4 regions of the Micromonospora sp. NPDC049102 genome follow, and region 2 is predicted to be linked to each of the others. Evidence: riboswitches for the same ligand, from Rfam matches in the RefSeq annotation. Region 2 holds a riboswitch; each other region holds the start of a gene.
What was found. Region 2 has a riboswitch for cyclic di-AMP ahead of ACGFH9_RS16720 (coiled-coil domain-containing protein). Riboswitches for the same ligand answer to the same signal wherever they lie in the genome.

Region 1 (4,862 bases), on a different contig from region 2:
CACGCCTGCGCGGCCGGCCGGTGATCGTCGGCGGGGGCGTGGTCCTCGCGGCCAGCTACGAGGCGAAGGCGCGGGGCGTCCGCAGCGCGATGGGCGGCCAGCAGGCACGCCGGCTGTGTCCGGACGCGATCGTGGTGCCGCCTCGGATGTCGGCGTACACGGCGGCGAGCCGCGCGGTCTTCGAGGTCTTCCGGCAGACCACTCCGCTGGTCGAGGGGATCTCCATCGACGAGGCGTTCCTGGACGTGGGCGGCCTGCGGCGGTTGGCCGGGTCACCGGCCGACATCGCGGCGCGACTGCGTCAGGAGGTCCGTGAACGGGTCCACCTTCCGATCACGGTGGGTGTGGCCCGCACGAAGTTCCTGGCCAAGGTGGCCAGCGGGGTGGCGAAACCGGACGGCCTGCTGGTGGTCGCACCGGATGCCGAGGTGGCGTTCCTGCACCCCCTCCCGGTCGAACGGTTGTGGGGCGTCGGCCCGGTCACCTCCGCGAAGCTGCGGGAGCACCGGATCCGTACCGTCGGCGACGTGGCCCGGCTCGGTGAGGCCGCGCTGGTGTCGCTGCTCGGGTCCGGTGCCGGTCGGCACCTGCACTCGCTGGCACACAACCGTGACCCACGCGCGGTGCAGGTCGGTCGCCGACGCGGCTCGATGGGTGCCCAACACGCGTTGAGTCGTACTCCGCACGCCCCGGCGGAACTGGACGCCATCCTCGCCGGTCTGGTCGACCGGGTCACCCGCCGGATGCGCGCGGCCGGGCGGTCCGGTCGCACCGTGGTGCTGCGGTTGCGCTTCGGCGACTACAGCCGGGCGACCCGCTCGCACACCATCGGCAAGGCGACCGCGGACACGACGCCGCTGCTCGCCGCGGCGCGCGCGTTGCTGCGGGCGGCCCGGTCCGAGATCGACGGTCGTGGTGTCACGCTGATCGGTGTGTCGGTGGGCAACCTGGACGATAGTCCGGTCCAGCCGGAGTTGCCGTTCCACCGCGACCCGGGCGCACAGTTGGACGCCGCGGTCGACGCGGTCCGCGACCGGTTCGGCTCGACGGCGCTCACCCGTGCGGTCCTGCTCGGCCGGGAGCCGGGTGTCGAGATACCGCTGCTGCCGGATTGACCGATCTGCGTGCGGTGTCCACGCGCCCAGTTGCGACAGGAGACACATCACAGCAGGTCGGCGGTTTAGCCGGCGGCCGACGGGTGACCCTTGTGGGGTACAGCCTGACGAGGGGGGCACATGTCCGACGACACCAGCAACCGATCGAGCCGCCGCGCCGAACGCCCGCACGACGTGACCGACCCGCTGCTCTGGCAGCTCGCGGTCGACGTGCTCGAGGCCCACGAGCCCGACGACGAGGGGCACTGCCGCAATCTCCAGTGCGCCGGCCAGGCCTGGCCGTGCGCGGCCCGCACGAGCGCCGAGCAGTCGGTGCGGCTGGCCCGCAGCACCCCCGACTCGGCCGAGATGACCGTCGACGGTGACGCCGCCGGCACCGGCTGGGCGGCCGCGCCGGCACCGCGCTGGGGCTGGAACGGCGAGGCGGCGGCGCGCCGTGAGCCCAGGAAGGCCGCCTCGGCAGCGTGACGCGTACCGCGCGGAGACCAGCAGACGAACGAACGCTCGGCCGGTGACCCGGCCGAGCGTTCGTCTGTCGAGCGTCAGAGAGCGAGTCGCTGGCCCGGGAGAATCAGCCCCGGGTCGGCGCCGACCAGCTGCCGGTTGCGCTCGTACAGGGCCTGCCAACCGCCGGCCTGGCGGTGCCGCTCGGCGATCTCCGACAGGGTGTCGCCCGGCTTGACCACGTACGTGTCGCCGCTGGCCGCCGGGGCGGTCCGCTCGTGACTACGGGTCGCCGGCTGGTCGCCCCGCGACGACCGCTCCTTGCCGGCGGTGGACTTCGACGAGCCGGTGGACGACTTTGTCGAGGGCTTCGCGGTGGACGTGGTCGACTTCGTGGCGGAGCCGCCCGACGAGCCGCCCTTGCGGCCGCAGGTCGGCCACGCGCCGATGCCCTGCCCGTCGAGCACCTTCTCGGCGATCGCGATCTGCTCCCCGCGGCTGGCCAGGTCGGCGCGGGCGGCGTACTTCGTGCCGCCGTAGCCGGCCCAGGTGCCCTGGGAGAACTGCAACCCGCCGTAGTAGCCGTTGCCGGTGTTGATCTTCCAGTTGCCGCCGGACTCGCACTGGGCGACCGCGTCCCAGTTGACGCCGGCCTGGGCCGGAGCCGCCGGGCCGAAGAGGGCGACGGCGCCGGTGACCGCGCCGACGGCCAGGGTGCCGACGGCGACGCGGCGGGTGGTGACCCGTCGATGACGGGGGGTGTACGCAGACGTCATGGTTCGTTCCTCCACGCCGGCGAGGTGAGCTGTCGGGTTCGGGCCGAGGAGCCCGGCCGCACGGTGGCGGCTTCACCCCGAGGTGACATGCACCGAGGAACGTTGGGTCCCCCGCTCCTGCCCGGGTTCTGTTTCCGACGACCGGGGGCAGGATTTGGCGTTGCCGGTCGCGGCGTCCACGGTGGTGGACCCGACCGACGGTAGGCACGGTCGGTGACGGTCGCCCACCGCTTGTGAAGTTGTTCACCGGCCCACGCGGGGCGTCCCGGCCAGCGGTTGCGGACGACGTCCACCTGTGCACCGACCATGATGGACCGTTTCCGATCAGGTCCGACGTCCACCTGCCAACCGGCCGACGGACCCCCGGATCGGGGTCCGCCGGCCGGGGGTGATCAGAGGGTGCGCGCCAGCCGGTCCGCGAGCGTACGGGTGAAGCGGGCCGGATCGGCCAGCTCACCGCCCTCGGCGAGGACCGCCAGGCCGTACAGCAGCTCGGCGGTCTCGGTCAGCGCCTCCGAGGAGTCGCCCTGCTCGTGGGCCTTGCGCAGCCCGGTGACCAGCGGGTGACCAGGATTGATCTCCAGGATCCGCTTGGTCGTGGGGACCTCGTGCCCCATCGCCCGGTACATCTTCTCCAGCGTCGGCGTGAGGTCGTGCGCGTCGCCCACCACACAGGCCGGTGAGGTGGTCAGCCGCGACGACAGCCGGACCTCCCGGACACTGTCGGCGAGGGTCGTGCCGAGCCACTGCACCAGCGCGCCGAACTCCTGCCGCTGCTGCTCGCGCTCGGCCTCGGCCTGCTGCTTCTCCTCGTCGGTGTCCAGGTCGACCTGGCCCTTGGCGATCGAGCGCAGCGGCCGGCCGTCGTACTCGCCGACCCGCTCGACCCACACCTCGTCGACCGGGTCGGTGAGCAGCAGCACCTCGTGACCCTTGGCCCGGAACGCCTCCAGGTGCGGGGAGTTCTCGATGGTGGCCCGGGAGTCGCCGGTGGCGTACCAGATGTCGGTCTGGCCGTCCTTCATCCGCGAGACGTAGCCGGCCAGGTCGGTGGGCTCCGCCGCGTCGTGGGTGGAGGCGACCGACAGGATCTCCAGCAGGGTGTCGCGGTTGTCGGTGTCGTCGAGCAACCCCTCCTTGACCACCGCGCCGAACTCGGTCCAGAAGGTGCGGTAGCGCTCGGGGTGGTTGGCCTTCAGGTCCTTGACCGTGGCGAGCACCTTACGGACCAGGCGGCGGCGGACGATCTGGATCTGCCGGTCCTGCTGGAGGATCTCGCGGGAGATGTTCAGCGACAGGTCGTGCGCGTCGACGACGCCCTTGACGAAGCGCAGGTATGTCGGGACCAGCGCCTCGCAGTCGTCCATGATGAACACGCGCTTGACGTAGAGCTGGACGCCGCGGCGGCCCTGCGGGGAGAACATGTCGAGTGGGGCGTGGCTGGGCAGGAACAGCAGCGCCTCGTACTCGAAGGTGCCCTCGCCCTTCATGTGCACGACCTCGAGCGGGTCCGCCCAGTCGTGGCTGACGTGCTTGTAGAACTCGTTGTACTCGGCGGCGTCGACCTCGTCGCGGGGGCGCGCCCAGAGCGCCTTCATCGAGTTGAGGGTCTGCACCTCGCTGGTGGCCGCCTCGCCCTCGGCGCCCGCACGTTCGACGGTCATCCGGATCGGCCAGGCGATGAAGTCGGAGTAGCGCTTGACGATCTCGCGGACCGTCCACTCGGCGGTGTAATCGTGCAGGTTGTCCTCGGTGTCGGCCGGCTTGAGGTGCAGGGTCACCGAGGTGCCCTGCGGCGCGTCGTCGACGGCCTCGACGGAGTAGGTGCCCTCGCCGGCGGACTCCCAGCGGGTGCCGCCGGTCTCGCCTGCCTTGCGGGTCAGCAGGGTGACCCGGTCGGCGACCATGAACGCGGCGTAGAAGCCGACGCCGAACTGCCCGATCAGCTCCTGCGAGGCGCGGGCGTCGGCGGACTCGCGCAGCTGGCGAAGCAGCTCGGCGGTGCCGGACTTGGCGATGGTGCCGATCAGCCGGACCACCTCGTCGCGGTTCATCCCGACGCCGTTGTCCCGCACGGTCAGCGTGCGGGCGTCCCGGTCGACCTCGATGGCGACGTGGAGGTCGTCGGTGTCGGCGACGAGATCCTTGTCGACGAGCGTCGCCAGCCGCAGCTTGTCCAGGGCGTCGGACGCGTTCGAGATGAGTTCCCGCAGGAAGACGTCCTTGTTCGAGTAGATCGAGTGGACGACCAGCTGCAGGAGCTGACGCGCCTCGGCCTGGAACTCCAACGTCTCGGCCTGGTTGCTCACACCGTCTCCCCTTCTCGGCTCGTGCGGAGGTTCGCGCAAAGGATACGAGCCGCCACCGGCGTACACGCGTGCGCCTCCGGGTCGTATTCCCGATTCCCGTGCGCCCGGCGCGCGACCTAGCTGACTTTGCCTAACAGAAGCCAGCCGGATAGCGTTCCGTGCGACACGCCCCGCCACGAACCTGGAGCAACCCCATGAAGATCGCTGGAAGCACCGCC
Region 2 (4,862 bases):
GCACCCGTTCGCGGTGATCGTCGGCTGCTCCGACTCCCGGCTGGCCGCCGAGATCATCTTCGACCGGGGCCTGGGTGATCTCTTCGTCGTCCGTACGGCCGGGCACACCACCGGGCCGGAGGTGCTGGGCAGCGTGGAGTACGCCGTGACCGTGCTCGGCACCCCGCTCGTGGTGGTGCTCGGTCACGACTCGTGCGGCGCCGTGCAGGCGGCCCGCGAGTCCGCCGCCACCGGCATCGCGCCCCCGGGGCACCTTCCCGCGGTGGTCGACGCCGTGCTGCCCAGCCTGCGGCGCGCCACCGCCGAGGGCGTGGACGACATCGACGGCATCGTCGACATCCACATCGCACAGACCGTCGAGACACTGCTCGAGCAGTCCCCCGTGCTGGCCGGCGAGGTGGCGCGGGGGCGGTGCGCGGTGGTGGGGATGTCGTACCGGCTCGCGGCCGGAGTGGTGCGGCCCGTGACCCCCGTACCGGCCGAGGCCGCGACGACCGACGCCTGACGATGCCGGTCCGCACCGAACACGCCCGAGGGCCGCCCCGCTGGACGCGGGACGGCCCTCGGACTGCTGATCACCGGGTCAGAGCAACGACATGTGTACGTGGTCGGTGTGGTTCGACGGCCCGCTGTACGACTTCCAGCCGGTCGCCGGCATCCAGATCTGCCGGTTCCAGATCACGTAGTAGATGCCGAGCCGGTCGGCGTTGCGGATGAGGAACGCGGCCACGTTGTTGCCGTACATGCGGGTGTCGTTGTTGTGCCACGGGCTGAAGCCGCTCTTCTGCAACGACCAGTCACAGGCGCGGCCCTTCGGGTGCTCGTACGGTCCACCGTTGCGGTGGCAGCCCACGAACCGGTTGAACCCGGCCCGCTTGACCTCCTTGTACGCGTGCAGCGTGCGCGGCGTGATGCAGCCCGAGGTGGTCGGGTCGTCCTCGCTGCACGACTGCGCCTTCCACTCGCCGTCGGCGGTGCGACCCGGGCCGATCCGGGCGACCGGCGAGATGGCGTCGACCAGGCCGCCGGTGAAGCCCTGGCCGCCGACCAGCGCGAGCGCCTTGTCCGCGTCGCGCTTGTCCTTCGCCATCAGGGCGGTCTGCTTCTGCTGCTCCCGCACCTCCGCGTCGAGGGCCAGCTTGGCCTGCTCGGCGCGGGCCTTCACGGCGTTGACCTCGGCGAGCTTCTTCTCGTTGACCATGTTCATCTCGTCGAGTGCCGCGGCCCGCTGGACGAACGAGTCCGGAGCGTCGCTCTCCAGCAGCATCGCGATCGCGCCGACGCGCCCGGTCCGGTACGACTGGGCGGCGATCTGCCCGACCTGCGGGGCCAGCGCCGCCAGGTCGGCCTTGGCCCGGTCGACCTCGGCCGCCAGCTCGACCTGCCGCTTCTTGGACTTGGCCAGCTTGGACTTGGCCGCCACGTAGTCCCGGTTGGTCTGCTCGATGACGTCGTTGAGCAGCTTGGGCTCGTCGCCGTCCTCCTCGTGCCCGGACGGTGTGGGGGTCGTCGGGGCGGCGTGGGCCGGGAGGGGCCCGGCGAGCACGGTCAGCGCGGCGAACACGGCCACCACGGGCGTCAACCAGCGGCGTAGGGGTGCCGTCACAATCTTCCCTTCCGTCGACCGCCGACCGGGTTAGCTGACGGGTTCGGGGCGGAAGTGGCCCCTACCGCTGTCGCGGATTCACCCCACGTACCTGGGTCCCCGGCTCGCCGGTTGGCGATTGGGCGGTGGCACCGCAGGCGCCGCTGCGCGCCTTCGTCGGTGACCGGCAGCGAGGTTACCCGAGACTCCACCACCTGAGCTACGTCCTGATGCAGACTAAAAGCGTCATTTCGCCATGGCGTTGAGTGACCAGTGACGCGGTTCTCAGGGCGGGTGCCCGATCCGGTCACGCTGAGGAGTGTCACCATGCCGTATCCGTGCTCCTGTTCGGCTCTGGCCACCCGGTGGTGGCGGTGGATGGGGGTGCGTTCCGCTGCGGATCGGACCCGTCGGCCCGACCCGCTGGCGGTGAACTGAGAGCGGCCAGCGCCTCCGCGCGGTCCGTGCGGGGGCGCGGTGGCGGGGCGTCCGCGTCGGACGTGCCCGTCGAGCCGGCCGCGGTCACGACCGCGGCCAGCCCGGTGGTGAGGGGTACGGCGGCGATCAGGCCGAGTGTGGCGACCGCGCTGCGGACGATCTCCTGTGCGAGGAACTCGCTGGTCAGGATCTGCCCGATCGGGCGTGTGTCGGCGGTGAGCAGGAGCAGCAGCGGCAGTGACGCGCCCGCGTACGCCAGGACGATGGTGTTGACCGTGGAGGCGATGTGCGCCCGACCGACCCGGGTGGCCGCCCGGTAGAGCTGGAGCCGGCTCAGCCCGGGGTTGGCGTTGGCCAACTCGGTGACGGTGGCGGCCTGGGTGACGGTCACGTCGTCGAGTACCCCGAGCGAGCCGATGATGATCCCGGCGAGCAGCAGGCCGCGTAGGTCCACATCGGCCTGGAACATCGAGAGCGTGGTGGCGTCCTCGCTGCCGAAGCCGGTGAGCTGGGTGGCGGCCGTGGCGATGGTCGCCAGCACGCCGGTGAGCACCAGGCTGCCCAGGGTGCCGAGCACCGCGACCGACGTCTGTGCGGTCACTCCGTGTGTCAGGTAGAGCACCACGAACATGATCAGGGCGGCGCCGACCACCGCCACCAGCAGCGGTGACCGGCCGGCGCCGATGGCGGGCAACACGAAGGTGAGCAGGATGGCGAAGCTGGCGGCCAGTCCGGCGAGCGCGGCCAGACCCCGCCACCGGCCGAACGCGACGATGGCGGCGGCGAAGACCACCACGAGCCACACCAGCGGGGTTCCGCGCTGGTGCTCGGCGATGTTCCAGGTGCTGGCGGCGGGATCGGTCGGATCGGTCAGCTTGACCAGGATGATCTCGTCGCCGACCTCGACGCGCGGTGCGCCGGGCCCGGCGGGGATGGGCGTGCTCACCTGCCGGCCGGCGCCCGGCCCGTCCTCGACGAGCACGTCCACGGTGCCGCACGGTCCGCTGGCCGGCGTGCCCTCCGGGCTGGCCGAGGGCGGGCACGGTTCGGTCACCACCCGGGTCACCGTGCCGTGGTGGCGGGGCACGTCGGTGCCGCCACCGTTCGACGGTGCGCCGTCTCGCGGCCACAGCACCAGCGCGGCCACGACGGTGGCCACGAAGAGCGGCACCACCATCGCGACGAGGATCCGTCGTACCCGGGGCGGGGCGGGCCGAGCGGAATGGCTGTGGTCGGAACCCAATGCGAGACTCCCAACGATCCGGTGCGGGGTACGTGCCGGCGGGCCGTCCGGTTCAGCTCCGCCGGACGAACGCGGTGCCGAGCGCCGCAATTCGTGGACTGACGATTCGACGGTCACGGACCGTGACCGGTGGGCCCGGTTGGTGGACAGCGGCGCGCGACCGGGGCGGCACCGGTGCCCGACTGTTCGGCGGGATCGGAGGGCTCATCGTCGCAAGATGCTAACCAGCGCGCCTGGGTGTCGCAGGTCGTGGCGGAGTGTCGGACGGTCGAACCGCTGACACCGCCCCGGCGGGGGGGGGCGGGATGGTGGAGTCATGCCCGCGCCACCACCCGACCCTGAGCCGCCCGATCACCGCCGGCACGCCGAGCGGCACGCCGGGCACGACCCGGCTCTCGACGGCGCTGGCGGCGCGGGGCGGCATCCTGGTCAAGGACCGGGTGGCGTTGGAGCGCATGCGGACCGTTGACGCGGTGCTCTTCGGCAAGACCGGCACTCTGACCCGGGGTGAGCATGCGGTCACCGACCTGGTGACGAGTCCTGGCGTGGGGCGGGACGAGGCGTTGCGGACAGCCGCCGGTGTGGAGTCCGACAGCGAGCATCCGCTGGCCGGCGATCGTGGCGGCGGCCGGGCCGGGTGGCCCGGCGCGGTCGCTGCCGGGCTGCGGGGTGCGGGGTGCGGGCCACCATCGACGGTACGGAGTACGCGGTGGGCGGACCGGCCCTGCTGCGCGAGCGGGTGGACCGCTGCCGGACGAGCTGCGGGAGGCGACCGGGCGCTGGTCGGCACGCGGTGCCGTGGTGCTGTACCTCCTGCGGCTGCCGGCCACCGTGCTCGGCGCGTTCGCGCTGACCGACGAGGTACGTCCCGAGGCCCGGCAGGCCATCGCCGAGCTGCGGGCCGCCGGCGTCGTGGTGGCGCTCAACGCCCAGTTGCTGCGCCGGGTACGCCTCGCACCGGAGCGGGAGTGACGGTTCAGCCGCGCTTCATCAGTCGGCCGACGGCAGCCATCATCTCGGTGGCCATCTCGTCGGCCCGGCCCTCGGCCGCCCCCTCGTGCATGCAGTGCCGGGCGTGCCCGTCGAGCAGGCCCAGGGCCACCTTGTCGAGCGCGGCCTGGATCGCGGAGATCTGGGTGAGCACGTCGATGCAGTAGCGGTCCTCGTCGATCATCTTCTCGATGCCCCGGACCTGCCCCTGGGCACGGCGGAGCCGCGCGAGCAGCTGGTCCTTGCTGGCGGTGTACCCGCGGATCGGGGTGGGAGCGGTCATAGCGACGAGGATAGCGTACCCCTGGGGGGTATGGTAACGTCCCTTCCTGCCCGATACCCCCACCGGGTACCGGTACGATGAGAGGCGAGGTTCGATGGTCGACACGACGTACCAGGTGCGGGGCATGACCTGCGGGCACTGCGTCAGCGCGGTCAGCGCCGAGGTGGGCGCGATCGTGGGCGTGCGTGACGTGCGGGTCGATCTCGCCTCCGGTCAGGTCACCGTCAGCAGCGAGCAGCCCGTGGACACCGAGGCCGTCCGGGCCGCGGTCGACGAGGCCGGCTACGACCTCGTCGAGGCGTGAGCGGAGGGCCCGGGATGAC
Region 3 (4,862 bases), on a different contig from region 2:
CATATAGTCACTCTTGAATGCATCGATGAGTTGTAACGTCTGCCACACGATGCCAGCCACGGCGTGACACACCCCCTGCCGCGCCGCCAGAAAGAGGTGGGCCCATGGGACTCCGTCCCAACCTGCTGACCCGGCGTGTCGCCGGTGTCGCGTCGACGACCCTCGCGCTGCTGCTCAGCACTGCTGCGGTGGGCGTCGTTCCGGCTGCTTCGGCCTTCTCCGCAGCGCCGGGCGGCGCCTGTTCGGAGCCGGCCGGCAGCCAGGCCAACGCCCGGGCGAAGCCCGGCGCCGCAGCCCTGCACGAACCGAACGAGCTGACCGCCAAGCAGGTCCGCGAGCGGGACGCCGACCTTGCGGCGGCGTTGCGTGAACGGGCCAACTACCGGGCCGGCGCCGGCGCGACGACGCTGGCCACCGTCACCATCCCGGTGGCGGTGCACGTGATCCAGGAGAACAGCAACCGGGCCGGCGGCAACATCCCGGAATCGATGATCACCTCGCAGATCAGCGTGCTCAACCAGGCCTACGCGGGCGGGACCGGCGGCGCGACCACCGCTTTCGCGTTCCGACTCGACAAGATCAATCGGGCGACGAACACGTCCTGGTACCCGATCGTCGATGGCTCGTCCGCCGAGCGGTCGATGAAGTCGTCGCTGCGCACCAACTTCATGGCCTACACCTACGACTCGTGCATGTACCAGTTCACCCCCGGGCAGGCGAGCCGCATGCTGACCGCGTGGAACGCGTACCGCGCGGCGTAGCTCTCCTCGCGTACACCAGGTGCCGGCTCCGTCACGACGGAGCCGGCACCGGCGTTTGTGCCGGATCGGGCCGTGGTCAGGCGGCCGTGCACTGGACGTCACGGTTGCGCCGGGTCGAGCGCGTCTGCGGTACGGCGACAGGCGCGGCCGGTGCGGGCGGGGCTTGCGGATCCAGCCAGACCCGCACGGCCGGACGACTCGGGGTGACGCCGGGAACGCCTGCGGCGTGCTGCTCGCGACGGGTCAACATCGCCACGTCGACTGTGAACTCGAACAGCCGCCAGTCGACCTGCGGCTCGGCACGGGAGCTCTGCGCCAGCCGGGCCACCCGGACCGGATCGGTGATCGGCCAGGCGCGGCCCGCCACGTACGCCTCGTCGTCGCTCTCCTCCGGAGGGAACGAGTGCAGCGCGTACCGCCCGTCCCGTTCGAGGTCGCGGCGCTTCGGCGAGTCGATGATGAAGCAGAAGAGACCCTCGTCGGTGATGACCGGGGAGACCGGGTGGACCCGGGGCCCACCGTCGGCGCGGACCGTGGCCAGGTAGCCGAAGCCCGGCCCGTACTGCTGCAGGAGAACGCGAATCCCATCGGCGAGGCGGGGCTCGTCGGCGGCGAAATCGGACCAGGAAGCCATGCGGGCATTCTATCGAACAAATGTACGAGGAGCGACCTCGACACGCTGGTCACCGCCCACCTCGCTAAGGTGGTCCGATGCTGCTCTCCGACCGCGACCTGGTCTCCGAGATCAAGGCCGGCACGCTGGGCCTGGAGCCGTTCGAGCCCACCCTGGTCCAACCCTCCAGCATCGACGTACGACTCGATCGGCTGTTCCGGGTCTTCAACAACCATCTCTACACCCACATCGACCCGGCGATGCAGCAGGACGACCTGACCTCGGTGGTCGAGGTGCCCGACGGCGAGCCGTTCGTGCTGCACCCGGGAGAGTTCGTGCTCGCCTCGACACTGGAGGTGATCTCGCTCGGCGACCAGCTCGCCGGCCGGCTGGAGGGTAAGTCCAGCCTGGGCCGCCTCGGCCTGCTCACCCACTCCACCGCCGGGTTCATCGACCCGGGCTTCTCCGGGCACGTGACGCTGGAGCTGTCCAACGTGGCGAACCTGCCGATCACCCTCTGGCCGGGCATGAAGATCGGCCAGCTCTGCATCTTCCGGCTGTCCTCGCCGGCCGAACACCCGTACGGCTCGGTGGTCTACGGGTCGCGTTACCAGGGTCAGCGGGGGCCGACGCCGAGTCGTTCCTGGCAGAGCTGGCGCGCCTGGCCGACGCGGTAGGCGACGACGAGGGCCCGCCGCGAGCGGATCGCGACGGGCCCTGACTGCTTCCCGCGTCTCTCAGCCGGGACGGCCGTAGCTGTGGATGGGCCCGTCGTCGGCCTTCTTCATCTTGACGGGCACCCCGGCCTGGGAGGCGTGCACCACCCAGCCGTTGCCGACGTACATGCCGACGTGGTGGATGTCGCTGTAGTAGAGGACCAGGTCACCGGGGCGCAGGTCGCCCTTGCTGACGTTCCTGGTCACCCGGCTCTGCGCGGCGGCGTTGTGCGGCAGCGACACACCGGCCTTCGCCCAGGCGGCCAGCATCAGCCCGGAGCAGTCGTACGACTCCGGCCCCTCGGCGCCCCACACGTACGGCTTGCCGATCTGGGCACAGGCGAACTTGACCGCGATGCCGGCAGCGCCACCCGGATAGCTGGCCGGGCAGGGCGCCGGACGCAGCGGACCGCCGCCGCCGTTGCCGTACACCTTGAGGCGCAGCTTCTGCAGCCGGTCGATCTCCTCGTTGATCTGCTTCTTCTTCGCCGCCAGCTGTGCCTCGGTCCGGGTCAGCTGGGCGACCATCTCGTCCAGCGGCGCCTTCTGCCGGGCCAGCTCGTCGCGGAGATCGGCGACCTGCCGGACGTCCTGCTGCTGGTTGTGGGCGAACCGGTCGAGCATCTCGAGTTGCCCGACCAGCTCACTCGGCGAGCGGCTGCCGAGCATCGTGTTGACGGTCGACAGGTTCTCGCCCATGTACGCCCGTACGGCCAGCGCGCTCACCTTGTTCATCGCGGCGTCGACCTGGCGCTGAAGGGGCGCGATGCGGGCGGCGAGCGTGTCGGCCTGCTTCCGCTTGAGGGCCAGGTCGGCTCGGGTGGCGTTGTGCCGCTCGATGATCGGTTCGAGCTTGTTCCAGTCGGCGTCGATCTGCCGTTCGATCTCGGCGACGGACGGGTCGGCACGGGCCACCGTGGCGCTGCCCGTCAGGACGACGGCGACGCCGACCAGGGCGGCGAGTGCGGTGGTGAAGCGGGACCAGCGTGGGCGCGGCGCGATCGACGTCGCGTCGGCCGGAGCCGACCGCTCGGACGACGGCCGCGGGGCATGGAGGGCCACCGGGTTCCGTACTCCTTCTTCCTGACCGCCTACCGGGTTAGCTGACGGGTTCGGGCGGGAAGTGGGCGCCCTACCGCAGTGGCTGCGGATTCACCCCAGGGGAACGTGGGTCCCCGGCTCGCTCGCAAGCGACTCGGCGGTGTCGGTTCGTTACCGCCCGGGATGGGCAGACCTGCTACCGGGCCGACAAAGGACCAGAGTAGAGACGGCCGTTACCGATCCGCAACCCACGCGTCCGTGACACTCCGTACCGATTGGAGCGGGCCTCCGAGCCTAGGTGAAGGTTTCTTTCTGCGTGTTTTGAAACATGGAAAGGTATTGACGTGGACTCCCGTACGGCGCGAAGGTGACCGCACCGACACCAGTTCACATGTAGGGGGTTCGATGAAGCGTCCGACCCTGCTCGCCGTCGCGGTCCTCACCGCCACGGCGGCCGTACCACTCCCCGCCGGCCCCGCCTCCGCCGCGCCCGCCGCCGACCGCCAGCAGCAGTACGCTGCCGCGGCGACCGAGTACGGCGTACCTATCCACGTGCTGCTCGGCGTCTCCTACCTGGAGTCCCGCTGGGACAGCAACGCCGGTACGCCGAGCACCAGCGGCGGCTACGGACCGATGCACCTGACCGATGCCCGGCACGTGACCGCTCTGCCCCGACGCGCCCACCACGACGCTCCGGGAGAGGACCCGCGTGGCGACGACTCCCGCCGCGCTCTGACGCCCGCCCCGGCCGCCGACCCCGCGCCACCCACCGCCGCCCTGCAGACCGTGGACGCGGCCGCCACACTGACCGGGGCCACGACCGAGGCGCTGCGCACCGACGCGACGACGAACATCCGGGGCGGGGCGGCGCTGCTGGCCGCGTACCAACGGGAGGTGGGCGCCCCCGTCGGCGCCGGCACCGACCCGGCCACCTGGTACGGCGCGGTGGCCCACTACGCCGGCGCGGACAGCGCCGATGCCGCGGCGGCCTTCGCCGACGAGGTCTTCACCACGATCGGCACCGGCCAGACCCGGGTGACCGACGACGGCCAGCGGGTCACGCTGCCGGCCCGCGCCGTACGACCCGAGCGATCCGGGCTGGACCGGCTGGGCCTGCGGCGACTCGCCCGCCCGGACGGACTGGAATGCCCGAGCACGGTGTCCTGTGAGTGGATCCCCGCCCCCTACGCGGCGTTCGGCGACGGCGACTACGGCAACCACGATCTCTCCGACCGGCCCGCCCGGCAGAGGATCGAGTACATCGTCATCCACGACACCGAGGCGAGTTGGGCGACCACACTCCAACTCGTCCAGGACCCGACCTACGTGAGCTGGCACTACTCGCTGCGTTCAGTGGACGGGCAGATCGCCCAGCACGTCCGGACCAAGGACGTCGCCTGGCACGCCGGCAACTGGTACGTCAACGCCAAGTCGATCGGGCTGGAACACGAGGGCTTCGCCGCGCAGGGCACCTGGTACACCGAGGCGATGTACCGGACCTCGGCGAAGCTCGTCCGGCACCTCGCGCTGCGGCTGGGCATCCCGCTGGACCGCCAGCACATCATCGGCCACGACAACGTGCCCGGCACCACCGCGTCGACAGTGCGTGGGATGCACTGGGATCCGGGGCCCTACTGGGACTGGACGCACTACCTCGACCTGCTGCACGCGCCACGGCTGGACACCGGCACCCCGGCCACCGGGCTGGTCCGGATCGACCCCGACTACACG
Region 4 (4,862 bases), on a different contig from region 2:
GGCGCGGTGGCACCCACCAGAGCCTGCTCTCTCGCCACCATGTCCACGCTGGTCGGAGGGGTCGGCGCGGCGCGGGCCGACACGCCCGTCGCCGATGCGCCCGGGCGGTCCCCGACGGTAGCGTGAGGACGTGCTCCCGGTCGCGCTCACCTGTCCCCTGTGGTGGGTGGCGTGCTGGACGGCGCGGGTGCTGACCAGCCTTGCCGTGCTGTCGCTCGCCCTGGGTGCGGCCCCGGCGCTGCTACCGGCATCGACCGCAGCGGCCCCGCCGCCCACCCTCTGGTCGCTCGCCCTCGCGGAGCCGCTCGGACCGTCGACCGCGGCCCTCTCCACGATCCTCACCGACCGTGCCGTCGCCGACCGTGCCGTCGCCGGCTGGGCCGCCCGCCCGGCTCTCTCCGGCCGGGCCGCTGCCCAGCACGCCGGCGGGGACCCGGTCGCTGGGGCACCGGCCGACGCCGGGCCGGCGCGGTCCGTCGACCCGCAGCCTGCGCTGAAGGATGCCTTGGCCGTCCTGCCAGGCCCACCGGTGGCCGGCAACCAGGCCCGCACGGACGCTGAGCCCTCGCTCCGAGCCGCCGGCCCGGCCAGCCGAGCCTCCCGAGCGCCGCCGGCCTAGCGGGTCACAGGCGGGGCGTCACCCCGTCCGGCGAGCGCCGAGTCGTATGCCAGACGCCGGTCCCTAACCGGCCACCGGACCCCCACGCCGACCATTGGGCCCACAGGCCTGCCGACGACGTGAGCGCCCCACCACCGCACCTGACGACACACCGCCCGCACCCTCGCCGTGCGGCATCCCATCGCTGACGTGCGCATGCCGAGGAGCCGACCATGGAAACCGTCGTCTTCTACCAGTTCCTGACCGAGGTGCCACAGGCCGCCGCCATCTGGTCGGCCCTGTTCCTGCTGGCGCTGACGGTCCTCGCCGTACTGGTGGCCCGCCCGGAACGGGAGTCGCCGGCGGCCGACCCGACGCCACCGACACCCACCGCCCGCGAGCTGGCCGCCGCGGAGATCGCCGACCTGCGCCGGTACGCCGAGGAGGTGGCCGTTGCCGCCGCCCGAGCGGCGCGGACCGCCCGACGCCGTCGCGCAGACTGGCTGGTCGCTCAGGACGAGGCGCAGCAGGCGTGGACGGCGTACGACGAGGCGGACACCGCGGCCCGCCGGGTGGCCACCGCAGGGGCGTTGCCGACTCCCCGGACCCCGCACACCCCCGGCGAGTACGCGGCCCGGGAGCGCTATCTGCACCGAGCCGCGATGGCGGCGTACTGGCGCGGGGAGCTGACCATGGCGCAACTCGGTGACGTGTTCGGGCACCGGCGTGGCTGGGATCCCCGCCGACACCCGGTGGAGCAGGAGGTGCTGCTCGTCCGGGCGATCCGTGACGCGAGGCTGGCGGAGCACCGGGGGGCCGTGGAGCGGGAGCGGTCAGCCTGGCGGGACGCGGAGGTGGCCGCAGAGTCGGCGCGCATCCTCGCCGAGGAGGCGTACGCGGCGGCGGTGCGGTCGCGGCCGGGCCCGGCGCGCTCACGGCGCACGGCGGCGCGGGCGTCCCGTACGGCAGTCGTGGCGCGCTGGCGTCCGGCTCGGGCGGGTTGAGCCCGATCCGTTATGTGAGGCGCGCCACCGGCGGCGGAATCGGGCGACCGGCATCATCGGGGGCCATTGTTCCGGGCATAACGGCGGCGTTGTCGGCGGCCTGTCCGGTTGTCGCCCACAGGTCCCGGCGGAACCGGTTGTCCCATCGAGTCACGTCAGCGGCAAAACGCGCAGAAATTGCGGGGATAATCGATGTTTACGCAGGTGGGCGCGGCTTGGCGGAGTGTCAACTGGCCAGTACTGTCGTCGCGTCCGGTGCGGTAACCGATCGCAGGAGGCGACGCCGCGCCGACCCGCTCAATCGTGATCAACGAACCGGGGACCCACAGTAAGTCCGGGGTGAATCCGCGAGCCACGGCCCGCGGTAGGGCGATCTTCCCGCCCGAATCCGTCAGCTAACCCGGTAGGCGGTGACGGAAGGAGTTCCATCCTCGTGCAGCACCCCTCGACCCCACAGTTGTTCCCCCGCCTCCACGGCGTCGCGGTGTCCCCGCTCATCCGCCTCGTGACGGTGAGCTGACCCCCCGGGTCACCGCCTTTCCCGCCCGGCCGTGCCGGGCGCTCCCCTGAGCGGTCCACCATCCGCGGGCCACGGCCCGCGCGCTGGCGCCTGCCCGGATACCGGCCGAGCCCCGGTGTGCCGCTCACCCCCCGAACCGTGGAGGACCTCGTGAAGCACACCCTGAAGCGCCAGCTCCGTCGTCTCGCGACCGAGCGCCCGTACCAGATCGTCGCCGCCTCCGCCGCGGCCCTCGCGCTCGCCACCACCACCGGCGCCCTGGTCGCCGGTGCCGCCGACGCCCCGGCCGGCCGGCACACGCCGACCACGGTCGCCGAGATGCGCAATGACACCGTCGCCTCCCGTGGCGAGGTTCGGTCCGTGGCCCCGTCGCCGAGCACCGCCGCCCCGGCCACCAGTGCCGCGTCGCCCGCCGCGAAGGCCACGAGCAACCCGGACCTCACCCGTAAGCCGACGCCGCCGAAGCCGCCCGCGACCAAGGTGCTCGACTACGACTACGAGGCGCAGAACACGTACTACAACTGCGGCCCGGCGGCCACCCGCAACGCCCTGAGCTCCAGCGGCATCGACCGTACGCAGGAGGAGTTGGGTGCCGAACTGGGCACCACCGAGATGGGCACCAACTCGGCTGAGGACACCACCCGGGTGCTCAACGCCGAGGTGAAGGGCTCCCCGTACCGCACCCGCATGTTCGAGAGCGCGCCCAGCCCGGCACAGATCGATCGCCTTGCGGCCGACGTCGTCAGGGCCATCACCGACGGCCGGGGCGTGGTGGCCAACGTCGTCGGCGACGCCACCGACACCGACGGCGGTTGGCACTCCTACGGCGGCGGGCACTACATCGCCGTCGTGGGCTACAAGGACAACGGCCGGACCGTGCGGATCGCCGACTCGGCGAACCCGGCCGACCCGGCGTACTGGGTCACCACGATCGACCTGGCCAACTGGATCACCAGCCGGGGCTACTCCGCCTGATCCAGGCGGACACCCCACGACGCCGCGGGCGCCGCGTCCCCACGAGGGGCCGGCGCCCGCGGCGTCTGCGTTGCCGGGCGGCGACCGCCGCTGAACGGCTCTCGTACCGGGCGGCGAACCGTGGGAGACTGCGGCCGTGGCGGAAGAACCGGGTGGTCAAGCCGGCCGTGAGCCGATCCTGTTGCTGCTGCACGGCATGGGGGCGACAGGTGACGTGTGGCTGCCCTGGGCACCACTTCTGGAACAGCACTGGCCCGGGCGATGGTCGGCACCCGACCTCGCCGGCCACGGCTGGTCGGCGCCACTGCCGTCGTACTCCTTCGAGGGTTTCGCCCAGCGGGTCGCGCAGGGCCTGACCCCCGACGACCGCATCGTCGTCCTCGGGCACTCGCTCGGTGGTGTGGTCGGCGTGGCGCTGGCGGCCCGCGCCGCCGGACTGCCGGTGGACGCGGTGGTGGGGCTGGGTATCAAGGCGGTCTGGTCACCCACGGAGCTGACCCGTGCGGCGGAGCTGGCGGCCCGTCCGGTGGGCTGGTACGCGACCCGCACCGAGGCCGCCCGCCGCTACCTGCGGGTCGCCGGCCTCGCCGGTCTCGTCGCACCGGACCACCCGATGGTGGACGCCGGCCTGCGTCAGGTCGACGGCCGCTGGCGGCTCGCGATGGACACGAGCGCGTTCGCCGTCGGCGAGCCCGACCTGGCCGCGCTGTTGGCCGCCACCGACGTGCCGGTGGTGCTGGCGCGCGGGGAGCACGACCCGATGGTCACCGACGCGCAGCTCAAGGAGTACGCGGTGCCGGTCGTCACGCTGCCCGGCCTCGGGCACAACGCCCATCTGGAGGACCCGGCGGCGGTGCTGGAGCTGCTGGAGCCGTACCGCTAGGCGGGTGCGGGTGCGGGCGCGGGCAGTTCCCGCGCCGACGTCAGCTCCCGGCGAGCCGCGGTCAGGAAACCCTCGGCGTACGACTCGGCCGGGAAGTCGCCCAGGTAGCGGCGGCGGGTGACCCAGCGTGCGTCGGCCAGCGGGTCGGTGTCCAGCAGGGCCGTGAGTACGGCGTCCACGTTGGACATGTCGCGCCGCAGCACGTAGCCCGACCCGGCCAGTGGAAAGCGCTCGGTGAACCGGTCACCCTCGTCGCCCATGTCGGTGACCGCGTACGGCTTGCCGGAGTAGAGGTAGTCCGAGATCACCCCGGAGACGTCGGAGATCAGCGCGTCCGAGCGGTTGACGCACTCGGTCAGGCTGAGCTCCCGGGCGGCCGCCCCGGTGACGTGCTGCCGCCCGCTGCGCGCCCGGTCGGCGGCCAGCAGCTCGGTGAGCCGGCTCAGGTGCCGGGCCGACGTCGGGTTCTGCGCGGTGTACGGGTGCGCCCGCAGGATCACCGTCGCGCCGCGCTCCACCAGCCTCCGCAGCAGCGCCTCGGCCACCGGCAGCGAGCAGTAGTCGGCGTCGGCGTGGTGCCCGGTCCAGGTCGGGGTGTAGAGCACCGTCGGGTGGGCGAGCCCTCGTGTCGGCTCCTGACGTACCTCGATCGACTCCACCTGGGGACGGCCCACCACCACGAACTTCTCCGCCGGGATCTGCACCCCGGCCCGGGCGTACCTGTCGATCGCCGCCGGACCGGCCACGAAGATCCGGTCGAAGATCCCCGACACCGGGTTGGCGCTGGGCGCCTTGTCGCTGTCGCCGTGGTGCAGTTGCACGTGGGTGAGCTGGGTGAACCGGATGCAGTGGCTGTTCTTCGCCCCGTGGTTGACGTAGAAG

Region 1: it holds a riboswitch for cyclic di-AMP, as region 2 does, so the genes downstream of both, ACGFH9_RS06965 (transglycosylase family protein) here and ACGFH9_RS16720 (coiled-coil domain-containing protein) in region 2, are expected to answer to the same signal.
Region 3: it holds a riboswitch for cyclic di-AMP, as region 2 does, so the genes downstream of both, ACGFH9_RS03360 (NlpC/P60 family protein) here and ACGFH9_RS16720 (coiled-coil domain-containing protein) in region 2, are expected to answer to the same signal.
Region 4: it holds a riboswitch for cyclic di-AMP, as region 2 does, so the genes downstream of both, ACGFH9_RS17645 (C39 family peptidase) here and ACGFH9_RS16720 (coiled-coil domain-containing protein) in region 2, are expected to answer to the same signal.

The regions. Positions count from the first base shown of each region.
Region 1 is NZ_JBICTE010000004.1:190,973-195,834, reverse strand. Features, by position in the region: gene dinB (DNA polymerase IV) at 1-1,115, shown strand, start outside; gene ACGFH9_RS06970 (hypothetical protein) at 1,236-1,583, shown strand; gene ACGFH9_RS06965 (transglycosylase family protein) at 1,658-2,335, opposite strand; cyclic di-AMP (ydaO/yuaA leader) riboswitch at 2,335-2,505, opposite strand; gene htpG (molecular chaperone HtpG) at 2,728-4,644, opposite strand; gene ACGFH9_RS06955 (SDR family oxidoreductase) at 4,839-4,862, shown strand, end outside.
Region 2 is NZ_JBICTE010000015.1:18,135-22,996, reverse strand. Features, by position in the region: gene ACGFH9_RS16725 (carbonic anhydrase) at 1-505, shown strand, start outside; gene ACGFH9_RS16720 (coiled-coil domain-containing protein) at 584-1,606, opposite strand; cyclic di-AMP (ydaO/yuaA leader) riboswitch at 1,610-1,741, opposite strand; gene ACGFH9_RS16715 (YibE/F family protein) at 1,908-3,266, opposite strand; gene ACGFH9_RS16710 (hypothetical protein) at 3,846-4,238, shown strand; gene ACGFH9_RS16705 (metal-sensitive transcriptional regulator) at 4,243-4,539, opposite strand; gene ACGFH9_RS16700 (heavy-metal-associated domain-containing protein) at 4,634-4,843, shown strand; gene ACGFH9_RS16695 (hypothetical protein) at 4,858-4,862, shown strand, end outside.
Region 3 is NZ_JBICTE010000002.1:170,322-175,183, reverse strand. Features, by position in the region: gene ACGFH9_RS03375 (hypothetical protein) at 105-761, shown strand; gene ACGFH9_RS03370 (pyridoxamine 5'-phosphate oxidase family protein) at 838-1,395, opposite strand; gene dcd (dCTP deaminase) at 1,473-2,051, shown strand; gene ACGFH9_RS03360 (NlpC/P60 family protein) at 2,112-3,152, opposite strand; cyclic di-AMP (ydaO/yuaA leader) riboswitch at 3,165-3,301, opposite strand; gene ACGFH9_RS03355 (N-acetylmuramoyl-L-alanine amidase) at 3,537-4,862, shown strand, end outside.
Region 4 is NZ_JBICTE010000016.1:92,731-97,592, forward strand. Features, by position in the region: gene ACGFH9_RS17635 (hypothetical protein) at 131-619, shown strand; gene ACGFH9_RS17640 (hypothetical protein) at 832-1,602, shown strand; cyclic di-AMP (ydaO/yuaA leader) riboswitch at 1,887-2,027, shown strand; gene ACGFH9_RS17645 (C39 family peptidase) at 2,273-3,097, shown strand; gene ACGFH9_RS17650 (alpha/beta fold hydrolase) at 3,234-3,980, shown strand; gene ACGFH9_RS17655 (CDP-glycerol glycerophosphotransferase family protein) at 3,977-4,862, opposite strand, start outside.